One region of the Serratia sp. NPDC078593 genome, then DNA from elsewhere that is predicted to be linked to it. Evidence: predicted binding sites of a transcription regulator. Region 1 holds the regulator's gene; the other holds the start of a gene.
What was found. The regulator LexA, encoded in region 1, represses DNA repair genes until DNA is damaged. The targets are predictions, from matches to a motif close to TNCTGTATGTACATACAGNA.
Positions count from the first base shown of each region.

Region 2: a site for LexA is predicted at 1,316-1,335, ahead of ACQKDS_RS14930 (DNA translocase FtsK 4TM domain-containing protein). Genes of this name have one in related genera too.

Region 1 covers NZ_JBNNGK010000022.1:6,186-14,169, reverse strand. Annotated here, with positions in the region: gene ACQKDS_RS18200 (maltoporin) at 1-904, shown strand, start outside; gene malM (maltose operon protein MalM) at 1,004-1,897, shown strand; gene ubiC (chorismate lyase) at 2,156-2,680, shown strand; gene ubiA (4-hydroxybenzoate octaprenyltransferase) at 2,697-3,563, shown strand; gene plsB (glycerol-3-phosphate 1-O-acyltransferase PlsB) at 3,798-6,269, opposite strand; gene ACQKDS_RS18175 (diacylglycerol kinase) at 6,398-6,766, shown strand; gene lexA (transcriptional repressor LexA) at 6,889-7,497, shown strand; gene dinF (MATE family efflux transporter DinF) at 7,640-7,984, shown strand, end outside.
Region 2 covers NZ_JBNNGK010000013.1:66,460-74,443, reverse strand. Annotated here, with positions in the region: gene trxB (thioredoxin-disulfide reductase) at 1-121, opposite strand, end outside; gene lrp (leucine-responsive transcriptional regulator Lrp) at 786-1,280, shown strand; gene ACQKDS_RS14930 (DNA translocase FtsK 4TM domain-containing protein) at 1,401-4,895, shown strand; gene lolA (outer membrane lipoprotein chaperone LolA) at 5,239-5,850, shown strand; gene ACQKDS_RS14920 (replication-associated recombination protein A) at 5,918-7,204, shown strand; gene serS (serine--tRNA ligase) at 7,314-7,984, shown strand, end outside.

The DNA.
Region 1 (7,984 bases):
TTATCAGCGTCATGATGTTCACATGATCGATTTCTACTATTGGGATATCTCCGGCCCGGGTGCCGGCCTGGAAAACGTTGATCTCGGCTTCGGCAAACTGTCGATGGCGGTGACGCGCAATGGCGAATCCGGCGGTTCTTTCGGTTACCTGTCTAACGAATGGGACGAGCGTCCAACCGTCAATGACGTGTTCGACGTGCGCTTGGCCGGTCTGGAAACCAACCCTGGTGGCACCTTGGAGTTTGGTGTCGATTACGGCCGAGCCAACGTGCAGGACGGTTATCGTTTGGCCGAGGGGGCGTCGAAAGACGGTTGGATGCTTACCGCAGAACATACCCAAAGTATCCTCAATGGTTACAACAAGTTTGTGGTGCAATACGCCTCTGATGCCATGACCTCACAGAACAATGGTCGCAATCAGGGGGCGAGTGTGGATAACAACGGCCACATGCTCCGCGTGTTGGATCACGGTGCGATCGATTTTAACGATAAGTGGGCCATGATGTATGTGGCGATGTATCAAGACATCGACCGCGATAACAACAACGGCAGCACATGGTATACCGTGGGCGTACGCCCGATGTACAAATGGACGCCAATTATGAGCACCTTGCTGGAAGCCGGTTACGACAACGTCAAATCCCAGCGTACAGGCGACCGCAACGGTCAGTACAAAGTGACCCTGGCGCAACAATGGCAGGCGGGTGACAGTATCTGGTCACGTCCGGCGATTCGCTTGTTCGCGACCTATGCCAAGTGGGATGAGAAGTGGGGTTATGCCAATAACGACTCTGGCTCGGCATACACGTCCGGTACGGCTTACCGCGATAACAGCACCCATACCTTCAGCCGCGGTAATGACGATGAAGTCACCTTCGGCGCACAGATGGAAATCTGGTGGTAATACCGGCACGGTGGGAAGAGGCCTTGGCGTCTTCCCGTCTCTGATTACCGGCAGCGTGGCGCTTGCCTGCCCGCTGCCGGAATGCATGGGGATATAACAATGAAAAAGAATCTGTTGTCACTCTGCCTGTCACTGGCTTTGTCCGTCGGTATGCCGTTAATGGCTCATGCTGATACACCGGCCAACGTCTCCGTCGCGCCCGCCATCAGCGCTGCTACGTTGCAAAGCCTGCCGTGGCAGCCGTTAGTGCCGCCGGTTAGTCTGGACGTGAGTTTGAATAATGCCAGCGCGCAAATCAATCAGGGCGATATTCAGGGCGCGATAGCCGCCTATACCTTGCCGGCCGATCGCGGCTCGCTGGAGATCACCTTGAGTAGCCTCGCCAAAGACAAGGCTCTTTTTGCACCCAGTGTATTGGTGTTGGATGAGCATCTGCGCCCGGCGGCCTATTATCCTAGCAGCTACTTCACCTATCAACCGCCGGGGGTAATGTCCGCCGATCGGTTGGAGGGCACCCTGAAATTGACGCCCGCGCTCGGTCAGAAACAAATCTACCTGCTGGTGTACACCACGCGACAGGACCTGACTAAAACAACGCAGTTGACCAATCCGGCGAAGGCGTATGCTCGCGGCGTCGGCAACGCGGTGCCGGATATTCCTGATCCGGTTGCTCGCCATGCGGCAACCGGGCAGTTGAAGCTGAAAATTTCCGCCGAACAGGGCACGGGCAATGTCATGATCGGTATGCTACAACCCGCACCGGCCGCTGCGCCGGTGGTAGAGGGGGCGGCTGCCCCGGCTACAGCGTCTGCATCAACTAAACCTGCTGAACCGATGTTGACCGATACCGAAAGCTACTTTAACAACGGCATCAAACAAGCGGTAAAAGCCGGTGATATCGATAAGGCATTGAAGCTCATGAATGAAGCCGAAAAATTGGGATCCACCACAGCACGTGAAACGTTTATCAGTAGCGTGAAAGGCAAGGGGTAATCCCCCACGTTGCCGATACTGGCTCGATGATTGGTGCGCCTTGGCGCACCTTTTTTGGTTGATGCGTTCTTTATCAAAGCACGGTTTTCCACGCTGCTGCCCGTATTTCCTCGTTTGAGTGGGCACCTCACACTACGTTTACTCATCGAATCACCCTGCCGCTGACGGATTTCTGCGTTACAATGGCTCTCTGTTAACAGTTTGTATTGCCTAGCGTGCTGCGATCCGTTTGGTGCGCGATGGGCATGGAGTAGAACAATGTCTGGCCATAGCGAATCCATCTTGCCTCCGCTGGAATGGCTCACTGAGCCACTTTTATCAGTTCCTGCCGCCGTTAATGATTGGTTAATGGAATTGGGTTCGATGACCCGGCGTTTTGAAGGTCATTGTCAGCGGGTTCATGTTGAACCGCAGCGTGAATGTTTTATCAACCGCGCAGCGTTAGGGGATGAAGCTGAACATCTGCCGGAAAGCCCGCGCTATTGGCTGCGTGAAATCGTATTGTTGGGGGATAATCAACCTTGGTTGCTGGGGCGAACGGTGATCCCGCTTGAAACGCTAACTGGCCCCGACCAGGCGTTGGTCGATCTCGGTACGGTGCCGCTGGGCCGCTATTTGTTCAGTAGCGGCGCGTTGACCCGCGATTATATTCATATTGGTAAGCAAGATGATTTGTGGGCGCGCCGCTCCCGCTTACGTCTGGCGGGTAAACCGCTGTTGCTAACCGAGTTGTTTTTACCCGCATCGCCGCTTTACACGGTGAACCGCGCCGAACCGGCATGACGAGGGAGGAGATATCTTGGAAGGAAGCGTGAGCCAAAGTAAATGGCAGGCCTATTGCCATTTGATGCGCATCGATAAACCTATCGGTACGCTGCTATTGTTGTGGCCGACGTTATGGGCGTTATGGTTGGCCGGGCAAGGCATACCGCCGTTATCGATTCTGCTGGTCTTTGTGTTAGGGGTTTTCCTGATGCGTGCGGCCGGTTGTGTGGTGAATGATTTCGCCGATCGTGGCTTTGACGGCCATGTAAAGCGTACTGCCCAACGCCCATTGCCGAGCGGCCGCGTCAGCGAGAAAGAAGCCAAAATTCTGTTTGTGGTGTTAGTGCTGGTGTCGTTTGCGCTGGTGCTGACGCTCAATACCATGACCATTTTGCTGTCGCTGGCGGCGCTGGCATTGGCCTGGATCTACCCGTTTATGAAGCGGGTTAGCAATCTGCCGCAGGTGGTATTGGGGGCGGCGTTTGGTTGGGGTATCCCGATGGCTTATGCTGCGGTTAGCGAGGCCTTGCCGCTGAGTTGCTGGCTATTGCTGCTGGCTAATATTTGTTGGACGGTAGCCTATGACACGTTATATGCGATGGTTGACCGCGATGATGATCTAAAAATAGGCGTGAAGTCGACGGCGGTGCTGTTTGGCCGTTACGACAAGCTGATTGTGGGTCTGTTGCAATTCGCCACCATTTTGCTGCTGTTGTGGGTGGGGTATCTGATGCAGTTGAGCGGTGCATTTTATTGGTCGCTGCTGTTAGCCGGAGCATTGTTTATTCATCAGCAACAACAGATTGCTACCCGTGAGCGTGATGCTTGTTTCCGCGCTTTCTTGCACAATAATTACGTTGGGTTGGTGGTGTTCATCGGGATTGTATTGAGCTATCTCTGATGTAGGGGGTTAAAAAAGCCCAAGTGAGTTAGCGCTATATTGTCAGAGATGTGAGCGATTTCGGTAGTTATTTGTGCACCACAACACATTTGTAAAGGCTGGCCGGGCATGCCCGGCCACTACGGTAGGGGGCGCGGCATGCCGGCGATCCTAGGTCATGAAGGCGGCGGCGTTGTCGATGTATCCGTAGGGGCGTGGCATGCCGCGCCCGTTAACCTTGTTACAGATTGCCGATTAAGCTTCTTCTTTGCTATCCGCTGTTGTTGCCGCCACAGGCGGAACTTCGCTTTCTGCCGGTAAACTCACGCTTTCGATCGTCAGTTTGATTTCTGGTGTAATCAAATCGCTCAGCATGGTGTAGACCTGCAACGTATGCTCGCGGATCGCATCACCGATATCATTGATATAGCCCTCTTCACGCAGCGTCGCTACCAGGGTAGAGAACACCGCCTTGTCGAAGAATTCTGGCGCGTTGATGCCGTGTAGCACCGACAGACGCTGCGCCATAATACGGCTTTCTTTCTCCAGCGCACCGCGATTGATGCTTGGATTCGCGCTGAGAATTGAGAGCGTGATCGCGTAGCGTTGCAGGGTTTCACGTACCCCGGCTGCGAGCAATTGCAGCGGACGAATACGCGCCGAGTTAAGCACCAGTTCATCACCTTCATTGCAGATCAACTGCTGGCGAGCCAGCTCGTCAATCAACGTTTGTAGCACGTCGGGCAACAGCTCTTTATCGTAATGCAGGAACAGTTCGGCTTTCAGCATGGGATAAATCAGACTGATTTGGCGCAGCAGTTCATCGCGCGAGACGCGGCGGTGATGCATAACGATGGTGGCAATCAACGATGGCAATACCAACAGGTGATGGATATTGTTACGGTAATACGTCATCAGCACCGCCTGTTCGCGCGGCAGAATGATGATGTCGCCGATGTTATCTTTCTCCACCTCAAACTTGTTCATGTTGAGCGCGTGATCCAGCAACGCTTCAGGCGTTTGGTTTGGTACGGTGACATCGTCAGCGTAAGGCACGTTGCGCAACAGTTGCAGGTAGCAGTCTAGCTGTTCAATCAGTTGCTCACGGGTGAGCGAACGTTGGCGCGAGGCTAGCAACGCGGTGGAGCACAGGTTCATGGCGTTGGCCGCCGCGGCATTATTGATGCGCACCATGATTTTACCTGCGAGGTCGTTCACCGTCGGCGTCAGCCAGCTTGGGCGCTGTGCTTCGATCGGGTCGATTGCGTCGCGCCACTGCGGTACGTGCTGATTCAGGTAGGAGGTCAGCGGCAGCGGATCGCCAAAGTTGACATAGCCCTGGCCTAAATTGCGCAATTTGCGCAGGCCGCGCAGCATCTGCAACAGGCTCTCTTTCTCTTTGGTTGCACCGCGCAGCTCTTTGGCATAGGTACCCACTTCCATCACATGTTCGTAACCGATGTAAATCGGCACCAGCGTGATAGGACGGCTGCCGCCGCGGAGCATAGCTTGAATGGTCATCGACAAGGTGCCGGTTTTCGGCTCCAGCAAACGCCCGGTACGCGAACGGCCACCTTCAACGAAGTATTCCACCGAGTAGCCGCGCGTGAACAACTCGCCAAGGTATTCGCGAAAGACGGTGGAATAAAGTTTGTTGCCTTTGAAGGTACGGCGAATGAAGAACGCGCCTAAACGGCGGAAGATCGGCCCTGCTGGCCAGAAATTGAGGTTAATGCCAGCCGCAATATGCGGTGGCACCAATCCCTGATGATACAGCACGTAAGACAGCAACAGATAATCCATGTGGCTACGGTGGCAGGGCACATAGACGATTTCATGGCCGTCCTGCGCCAACTGGCGCACACGTTCTGCATTCGTGACGTTTAGCCCCTGATACAACCGGTTCCACGTCCAGCTCAAGACACGATCCGACAATCGGACTGTCTCGTAAGAGAAGTCCGCGGCGATCTCTTCCATCAGTGCGATGGCATTTTGCTGCGCTTTTTCGTGGGAAATCTTTTTGCTGCGCGCTTCATCTTCTACCGCTTTTTCAATCGCTTTAGACGCCAGTAGCTTGTTGAACAAGTCCTGCCGTGCCGGCAAGCTCGGGCCAACTGCTGCCAGACGCTGGCGAGAAAAGTGCATTCGCGCCACGCGCGCCAGCTTCTGCGCGATAATTTTATCGGTGCCGTGCTCGGTCGCCATGTGGCGCAGAGAAACGGTATTGGAGAAGCGAACGAAACTGTCGCGCCCTAGCCACAGCACGGCGAAGAACTTCTGTACGCCGTTGAGCAGGCGCAGATGCGGCGTACCATGGCCTTCGCGGCCCGGCGAACGGCCGAACATCACCGAAACTGGCAGCATCTGGATATCGAGATCGGAATTATTACGGTGCAGATCCAAATAATCGTGGAACAGCTTTACCGACTCTTGTTTCGGCGTGTAGTAACGGAATACGCGTGGGCCATCGTGAATAAACACGTAGCTTGGCAGCACGGCGCCGTCGATCTCCAGCGGAATAAGGGGATCGGGCAGATCCTGCGCCAGGCACTGAGTGCGCAGCGTCAGTAAGTCTGCCTTGGAGTTATAAGGTAAAACGTACAGAATCGGACGTGAGGGATCTAACCCTAATTCCGTGACCGGATCTGACGGGATAACCTTACTTCTTACCAATAATTTTAATGGTAAATTCAATAGTTTATAGTAAATTTTACGCCAACCTGACATAACAACGTGAAGCCTCTTGTTAGCAATGCGCCGCAAGCATACCAGAAACCGCGAAACAGATCTGTGGTGTTAAAAAAACCAGAGCGGTTAAAATGATGACTCATCACTTATAAAAGGCTCCGTGCAACATGGCAAATCAAGCAACCGGTTTGACCCGCATTATCAAAGCGTTTGGCTATTCATATAAAGGTTTAACCGCCGCCTGGCAACATGAAGCGGCGTTCCGCCAAGAACTGGTGGCGGCGGTATTGGCAATCCTACTGGCGGCGTGGCTGGATGTGGGGGCGATCGCGCGGATTTTATTGATTGGTTCGGTGGTGTTGGTGATGATTGTGGAAGTGCTCAATAGTGCGATTGAAGCGGTCGTCGATCGCGTTGGCACTGAGCACCATGAGCTTTCAGGCCGTGCCAAGGATATGGGCTCGGCGGCGGTGTCACTGACTATCGTACTGGCACTGTTCGTGTGGGTGAGCGTCGTGTGGCAGCACCTTGCATAATGCCTGGCATTAATGTTGCGAAGCGCTACGCTAATCCCTGATTTTTATTCATTCTCCGGTTCCCAATCTGTGTTCACCTGTATATACTCACAGCAAGACTGTATAAACAAACAGGGGGCGGAATGAAAGCATTAACAACCAGACAGCAAGAGGTCTATGATCTGATTCGCGATCATATTTCGCAGACGGGCATGCCGCCAACGCGTGCTGAGATCGCACTGCGTCTGGGGTTCCGCTCGCCAAATGCTGCTGAAGAACATCTTAAAGCGCTGGCGCGCAAAGGCGTGATCGAGATCGTGTCCGGTGCTTCACGTGGGATCCGTCTGTTGATGGAAGACGAAGACGGTTTACCGTTGATTGGCCGTGTCGCTGCCGGTGAACCGTTATTGGCACAGCAACACATTGAAGGCCATTACAAGGTCGATCCTTCCTTGTTCAAACCGAATGCAGATTTCCTGCTGCGGGTTAACGGTATGTCAATGCGCGACATCGGCATTCTGGACGGCGATCTGCTGGCGGTGCATAAGACCCAAGACGTGCGTAATGGGCAGGTCGTGGTGGCGCGTATCGAAGACGAAGTGACCGTCAAGCGTCTGAAAAAGCACGGGAACGTGGTTGAGTTACTGCCAGAAAATAGCGAGTTCCAGCCGATTGTGGTCGATTTGCGTCAGCAAAACTTCACGATTGAAGGTCTGGCCGTCGGCGTGATACGCAACGGCGACTGGATCTAAACCGTAGCCCCCGCGTTTAATCGCCTCAGCATTGTCTGGGGCGATGTCATTTCTACATCGAAATTATAACCCTCTTATTTCAAGGCGCAGCCAACATACCTGAAGCTTGAAAGATAAGGGTCTGGACGGAATCTGTCAGATTATGCGCCTGCTTGCCACCTTCACCAGCGATACCGATAAAGCCTTATGGCGTTTGGCGTTGCCGATGATCTTTTCCAACATCACCGTACCATTATTAGGGCTGGTCGATACGGCGGTGATTGGCCACCTCGATAGCCCGAACTATCTGGGCGGCGTGGCGGTAGGGGCGATGGCGACCAGTTTTTTGTTCATGTTGTTACTGTTTTTACGCATGAGCACCACCGGGCTGGCCGCGCAGGCTCTGGGGGCTAAAAACCCGCAGGCGTTAGCGCGTGCCTTCATGCAGCCATTGATGCTGGCGCTGTTGGCGGGTTTCGCCATTGTGCTGTTGCGACATCCGTTGATT
Region 2 (7,984 bases), on a different contig from region 1:
CTTGTTCGATACCGGTAATCAACACCGGGTTCAGGTTTGCACGCGCGGCATAAACCGCAGCGGTGTAGCCAGCCGGACCGGAGCCCAGAATCAATAACTTGCTATGTTTAGCCGTGCCCATGAATGACCTCTTTTCCCACAATGGCGGACAATGGCATCGATTGTAGGGAAAATAGCGCAGTAAAAAAAGCGCCAGCGCGTGTTGTTAACGATTTGTTTGATAGCTATCGCCGATTAATCGATGCGTGACGGAGTGTGATGGCGAAAAATGTCGCAGTAATGATGAGAGGGTAAGAGCACGTTCGGTCGCTCAAGATACATGAGCGTGGCACAGCGCGAGGGCTAGGACGGATTGGCGTGAGTCTGAATTGTGTTGAGACGGATAATCGGAGAAAGAATAAACGGTAATGAATGAAAACCCTCACTCTTGACGGCTTTATGCGGCTATCTGCCCGGTATTTTTACCCAGCGAATCATCATTAAAAATGCGGTGCTAACTTTTATTAACGGCACGTTCTTCTGATTTTGCTTCTTTTACTTTGACAATCCGCTACGCATTTGCGAAAACATCACAGGAAGAACAAATTATCCACGCGCGCGGGGATTAGACAGACAGACCGTGCAACGGGAAATTGGTTAGTGAAGAAGCACTAATGTCGTTAATCCCCTGTGGAAATTAGCGGCAGATAACAGGCATCGGGTCTTCGCTTGGATCGAACCCTTAAAACAGTGATGTTGGCGAGGGTGTGGCAAGTGCAAGGAAGAAAATAAGAGAGACAATAATAATGGCAGACAATAAGAAACGCCCGGGTAAAGATCTCGATCGTATCGATCGCAACATCCTGAATGAACTCCAAAAGGATGGCCGCATCTCGAACGTCGAGCTTTCGAAGCGCGTGGGTTTATCCCCAACACCTTGTTTGGAGCGTGTGCGTCGTCTTGAGCGTCAAGGTTTCATCCATGGTTATACCGCATTGTTGAATCCGCATTATCTGGATGCATCGCTGCTGGTTTTTGTAGAGATCACGCTGAACCGTGGTGCGCCAGATGTGTTTGAGCAGTTCAATACTGCGGTACAAAAACTGGAAGAAATTCAGGAGTGTCATCTGGTTTCCGGTGATTTCGACTACTTGTTGAAAACCCGCGTACCGGATATGTCGGCTTATCGTAAACTGCTGGGAGAAACGTTGCTGCGTCTTCCAGGTGTTAATGACACCCGCACTTATGTAGTGATGGAAGAAGTGAAACAGAGTAACCGTCTGGTTATCAAAACACGGTAAGGTGCAGGTGCAAAACCTGATTAAATTCGTTACACTCCTGTTTATTCATACAGTCTTGGCGCCGGGGCAACCTCTCGGCGCTGTTACGTTATCAGCTAACAGGAACCTGGAGAGCCTTTCTTGAGCCAGGAATATACAGAAGATAAAGACGTTACCTTGAAAAAACTCAGCAGTGGCCGACGGTTACTGGAAGCTGTGTTGATCGTGGTGGCGATTTTCGCCGTTTACCTCATGGCTGCTTTGATCAGTTTCAATCCGTCTGATCCTAGCTGGTCGCAAACTGCATGGCATGAGCCGATCCATAATCTAGGTGGTGGTGTGGGCGCCTGGATGGCCGACACATTACTGTTTACCTTCGGGGTGCTTGCATACGCGATCCCGCCGATCATGATTATCCTATGCTGGGCAGCCTACCGTCAGCGTGATACCGGTGATCACATCGACTATTTTGCACTCTCACTGCGCTTAATTGGTACGTTGGCGCTGGTGCTGACTTCATGTGGTTTGGCGGCACTCAATATTGATGATCTCTATTACTTTGCCTCTGGTGGTGTGATCGGCAGTTTGCTGAGTAATGCCATGCTACCGTGGTTTAATGGTATTGGTGCCACCTTGGCGTTGTTGTGCGTGTGGGCTGCTGGCCTGACGCTTTTCACCGGCTGGTCTTGGTTGGTGATTGCTGAGAAAATTGGCGCAGCCGTACTGGGCGTAGCGACGTTGATGACCAATCGTTCACGGCGTAACGAGGGTTATTACGATGATCGGTATCGTGATGAACCGGCGCTGACAGAAAAAGAGACGGCGAAAGAAGCTGCCGTTGACCCTGCAATCGATAGCGACGATGTGTTGTTCACGGCTCCTTCCGTCGGGGAGAGCACGCAACAGGCGCAAGCGACTGAAGAGGTGGCTGCTGCTGCGTCGCTCAGCAGTTTGCGAGCGACTCGCGATGAGAGTGAAGACTTAAGCCAGACTGCGGTTCAGCCGTCAGAGGAGGTTCAAGTTACTGAGCCTGTTGTGCCTGTTGAAGCGATTGCTGCGATGAAACCGGCAGCACCGGCGGTGACTACCGCACCAAGTGCGCCGACTTCTGTCAACCAGCATCCGATGAACACGCAATCTGATAACGGTGGCACGCCGCCACTGTATTCATTTGAAGTGCCAGAAGAAACGCCAACGCCAAAAACAACGCGAGTTGTCGATTCTCATCATGATGATGAACCGCAATTAGGGAATTGGCGTTCTACGACGCCGCCGCAGCGTGATCCTTCACCGTTCGATTTCTCTGCGACAACACCGCATGAGAGCAGCGAGGTTAGCGACGCCAGCGGTTTTGCAGCCGGTGATGCAGCGGCGTCGCTCAACAATGCCAGACCGTCGGCGGATACATCGGCTGCTGGCATTGCTGCCGCAACGGTTGCCAGTAATACGTTTATGCCAGCATTTAGTGCCACCAGCGAAGCTAATTCTCAAGTAAAACAAGGTATAGGCCCGGAACTACCGCGTCCAAATCCGGTGCGTATCCCTACCCGCCGTGAATTGGCCTCTTACGGTATTAAGCTGCCTTCGCAGCGCATGGCCGAACAGGAACAGCAAAGCCATAGCGGTGAGCCGCAACCTGGCGTTAGCCTCAATCCGCAGGAAGAAGATGAAGCGTTGCAAGAAGCGGCACTAGGACGGGCATTCGCCGAGCAGCAAACTCAGCGCTATGGTGAGTCGTATTCACAAGACGATGAAGATGCGTTGCAAGAGGCCGCATTGCGTCAGGCCTTTGCTGAACAACAGCAGGCGCGTTACGCGGATACCCCGTTGGCAGACACCTCGCGCGCTGTCGATACCCGCAATGCGTTTAGTTTCTCACCGATTGACGATCTGGTTGACGATGGCCCAAGTGAGCCATTATTTACCCTCTCGCCGCAACCGGAAGAGGAGACAAGCGCACCGCAACCGGTTCAGCAGCCTCAACAGCAAACACCTTCGCCGTCGGTGCAGCCGCTACATCAGCCAGTACAACCTCAGCAACCCGTGCAGCCGCAGCAACCGGCCGAACCGGCACAAGCCGCAGCGCCGCAACAGCCGGCGATGGACAGTTTGATCCATCCGTTCCTGATGCGTAACGATCAGCCGTTGCAGAAACCGACCACGCCGTTGCCGACCTTAGACTTGCTGACGGAAGCGCCGAAAGAAGTTGAGCCGATCGATTCGTTCGCGCTGGAGCAAAAAGCGCGTTTAGTGGAAGCCAGCCTGGCGGACTATCGGGTGAAAGCCGATGTTGTCGATATTTTACCCGGCCCGGTCATTACACGATTCGAACTGGATTTGGCACCCGGCGTTAAAGCCGCGCGGATTTCCAATCTATCACGCGATCTAGCACGTTCGCTTTCGACACCCGCGGTGCGGGTGGTTGAGGTTATTCCGGGCAAACCTTACGTCGGTCTTGAGTTACCGAATGCCAAGCGTCAAACGGTTTATCTGCGGGAAGTGTTGGATTGCCCGGCATTCCGTGATAATCCGTCACCGCTGTCGATCGTGTTGGGTAAAGATATCTCCGGTGAACCGGTCGTCGCGGATCTGGGTAAAATGCCACACTTGCTGGTGGCGGGTACGACCGGCTCGGGTAAATCGGTCGGCGTTAATGCCATGATCCTGAGTATTCTGTATAAAGCCACGCCGAAAGAAGTGCGCTTTATCATGATCGATCCGAAAATGCTTGAACTGTCGGTGTATGAAGGTATCCCACATCTGTTAACCGACGTGGTTACTGATATGAAAGACGCTGCCAATGCATTGCGCTGGTGCGTAGCGGAAATGGAACGCCGCTACAAACTGATGTCTGCGCTGGGGGTGCGTAATATTGCCGGTTACAACGAGCGTGTCGATCAGGCTGAAGCGATGGGCCGCCCGATTCCCGATCCGTTCTGGAAACCCTCCGACAGCATGGACATAACACCGCCGGTGTTGGAGAAAGAGCCGTATATCGTGGTGATGGTCGACGAATTCGCCGATCTGATTATGACGGTGGGTAAGAAAGTCGAAGAGTTGATTGCTCGCCTGGCGCAGAAAGCGCGTGCGGCGGGGATCCACTTGGTATTGGCAACTCAGCGTCCTTCTGTGGATGTGATTACCGGGTTGATCAAGGCTAACATCCCAACGCGTATTGCATTCACCGTATCGAGCAAGATTGATTCGCGCACCATTCTCGATCAAGGTGGTGCAGAGTCCTTACTTGGGATGGGTGATATGTTGTACTTGGCACCGAACTCTTCTATCCCAGTGCGTGTTCACGGGGCCTTTGTGCGCGATCAGGAAGTGCACGCGGTGGTCAAGGATTGGAAAGCGCGTGAGCGGCCCCAATATAAAGAGGGTATCGTTAGCGCCGGTGACGACGGTGAAGGTGGCGGCATTGACGGTGACGAAGATCTTGACCCGTTGTTCGATCAAGCCGTGGAGTTTGTGGTGGATAAGCGCAGAGCCTCCATTTCCGGTGTCCAGCGCCAGTTCCGTATTGGCTACAACCGTGCCGCGCGCATCATCGAACAGATGGAAGCGCAAGGTATCGTGAGCGAGCAAGGGCATAACGGTAACCGTGAAGTACTGGCTCCGCCGCGGCATGAATGATGGTTGTCCATTGATATGATTAATCAAGAGCCGCTTTGCGGCTCTTCAGACGGGTGAAAAAGCCTGTTATGAGGGAAAGTGCGCCAACAATGTCGTGGTGGCGGCTTGCCGCCTGAGTGTCCCTTTGTGCGTTAGGTTCGCGTATCTCGGGTTAAAGGTAACGTTGTCATTAACCATAAAGGCCGCTCTGCGGCCTTTATGCAAAGAAGCGTAAACCCGTAGCTTCTCAGAATATTGGTCGTTTTGCCTCAGTTCGGCTTCCGGTAGAGTGTGAGATGTTACGGGATAATCGATCCGCTGGCATTACTCTGCGGTAAACGCATTTCATAAGGTATTTGGAATAATGAAAAAACTGTTAGTTGCTTGTTGCCTGCTTTCAGGGTTTGCTTCTGCCTCTGTGTTGGCAAATGCAGAACGGGATCTACAAACGCGCTTGGCAAAAGTGAATACGTTCCATGCGAGTTTTACCCAGACTGTCACTGGTAGCGACGGCTCCGCGGTACAGCAAGGGGAAGGCGAGCTGTGGGTTAAGCGGCCGAACCTGTTTAACTGGCATATGACGTCACCGGATGAAAGCGTATTGGTTTCTGACGGGACAACGCTGTGGTTCTATAATCCCTTTGTAGAACAGGTGACGGCGACGTGGTTGAAAAGTGCCACCGGTAATACGCCATTCATGCTGATCACGCGTAATAACCCGAATGATTGGAAACAGTACAACATTAAACAGCAAGGCGATGATTTTGAACTGACGCCGAAATCACGCAACGGTAATCTGAAGCAGTTTGCGATTTCGGTGACCAACAGTGGCACAATCAAGAGTTTTGCAGCGGTGGAGCAAGATGGTCAACGCAGCGCTTATGCGTTAAAAAGCCAACAAAATACGGCTGTTGACGCCAGCAAATTTAAATTTACCCCGCCAGAGGGGGTGACGCTGGACGACCAGCGCCAGTGAGGTTTGCGTGAGTAATAATCTGTCTCTCGACTTTTCTCAGAATGAATTCCAACCGTTGGCCGCACGTATGCGGCCAACGACGTTGGCACAGTACATTGGTCAGCAGCATTTATTGGCGCCGGGTAAACCGTTGCCGCGCGCTATTGAGGCAGGACAGCTGCATTCGATGATTCTGTGGGGGCCGCCTGGTACCGGGAAAACGACATTGGCAGAACTGATCGCTCACTATGGCCAGGCCGACGTCGAGCGCATCTCTGCCGTGACTTCCGGGATTAAAGAAATCCGGGAGGCGATCGAGCGTGCACGTCAAAATCGTCATGCGGGTCGCCGTACCATTTTGTTTGTTGATGAGGTACACCGCTTTAATAAAAGTCAGCAGGATGCCTTCTTGCCCCATATTGAAGATGGCACCATCACTTTTATTGGGGCGACCACCGAAAACCCCTCATTTGAATTAAATTCAGCGTTACTGTCACGGGCTCGCGTCTATCTGTTGAAAGCGCTCACCACTGAGGATATCAGCCAGGTGTTGGAGCAGGCGATGCACGACAGCCATCGCGGCTTCGGTGGGCAACATATTGAGCTGCCGCAAGAAACACGGCGTATGTTGTCGGAGTTGGTCGGTGGTGATGCCCGGCGGGCGCTGAACAGTCTTGAAATGATGGCCGACATGGCGGAGATCAACGAGAAAGGCTGGCGAGTATTGACGCCAGAATTATTGAAAGAAGTCTCGGGTGAACGCAGTGCACGTTTTGATAACAAAGGCGATCGCTATTACGATTTGATCTCGGCCCTGCATAAGTCGGTTCGCGGTTCGGCACCAGATGCGGCGCTCTATTGGTATGCGCGCATTATTACCGCGGGTGGCGATCCATTGTATGTTGCTCGTCGTTTGCTGGCGATCGCCTCTGAGGATGTCGGCAATGCCGATCCTCGCGGTATGCAGGTAGCGCTCGCGGCTTGGGATTGCTTTACCCGCGTTGGTCCGGCCGAAGGCGAACGCGCGATTGCTCAAGCGATTGTTTATTTAGCCTGTGCGCCGAAAAGCAATGCCGTGTATACCGCTTTCAAAGCGGCAATGCGTGATGCGAAAGAAATGGCGGACTACGACGTGCCAGAGCATCTGCGCAATGCGCCGACGAGCTTAATGAAAGAGATGGGCCTGGGCGCAGAATACCGTTACGCGCACGATGAACCCCATGCCTATGCTGCCGGTGAGAACTACTTCCCGCCTGAAATGGCCAACACACGCTATTATCAACCGACGGCTCGTGGGTTGGAGGGTAAAATTAACGAAAAGTTGGCTTGGCTCGCTGAACAGGATCAAAATAGCCAGACAAAACGCTACCGCTAGCGTTGCCGTTGCGGTAAGGTTAGCAGCTATCACTCTTCCTTTATGCGGCTTTTCATTAGCGGCATAGAACGACAGATTTTCTTTCAATAACAACAAGCACAGGACTAGCATGCTCGATCCCAATCTGCTGCGTAATGAGCTAGACGCAGTCGCCGAAAAACTGGCTCGCAGAGGCTTTAAACTCGATCTGGATTTGTTGCGTTCACAAGAAGAACGCCGCAAAGTTCTGCAGGTAGAAACTGAACAACTGCAGGCAGAACGTAATTCCCGATCGAAATCCATCGGCGCGGCGAAAGCGCGCGGGGAGGATATTGAGCCGCTGCGTCGCGAAGTGAACGAGCTGGGTGATAAGCTGGATGCGGCTAAGGCGGAACTGGATACGTTGCTGAGTGAAATCCGCGATTACGCTCTGACACTGCCCAACCTGCCAGATGATTCTGTGCCTAACGGTAAAGATGACAGCGAGAACCAAGAGGTCAGCCGTTGGGGGGAGCCACGTACCTATGATTTCCCGGTGCGCGATCACGTTGACTTAGGCGAGATGGCGGGGGGGTTAGATTTTGCCGCCGCGGTAAAACTGACGGGCTCACGTTTTGTGGTCATGAAAGGGCAAATTGCGCGCATGCACCGTGCGCTGGCGCAATTCATGCTGGATCTGCACACCGAACAGCATGGCTATCTGGAAACCTATGTCCCGTATTTGGTTAACCATGCCACGCTTTACGGTACGGGGCAGTTACCTAAGTTTGGTGATGACCTGTTCCATACCAAGCCGCTGGA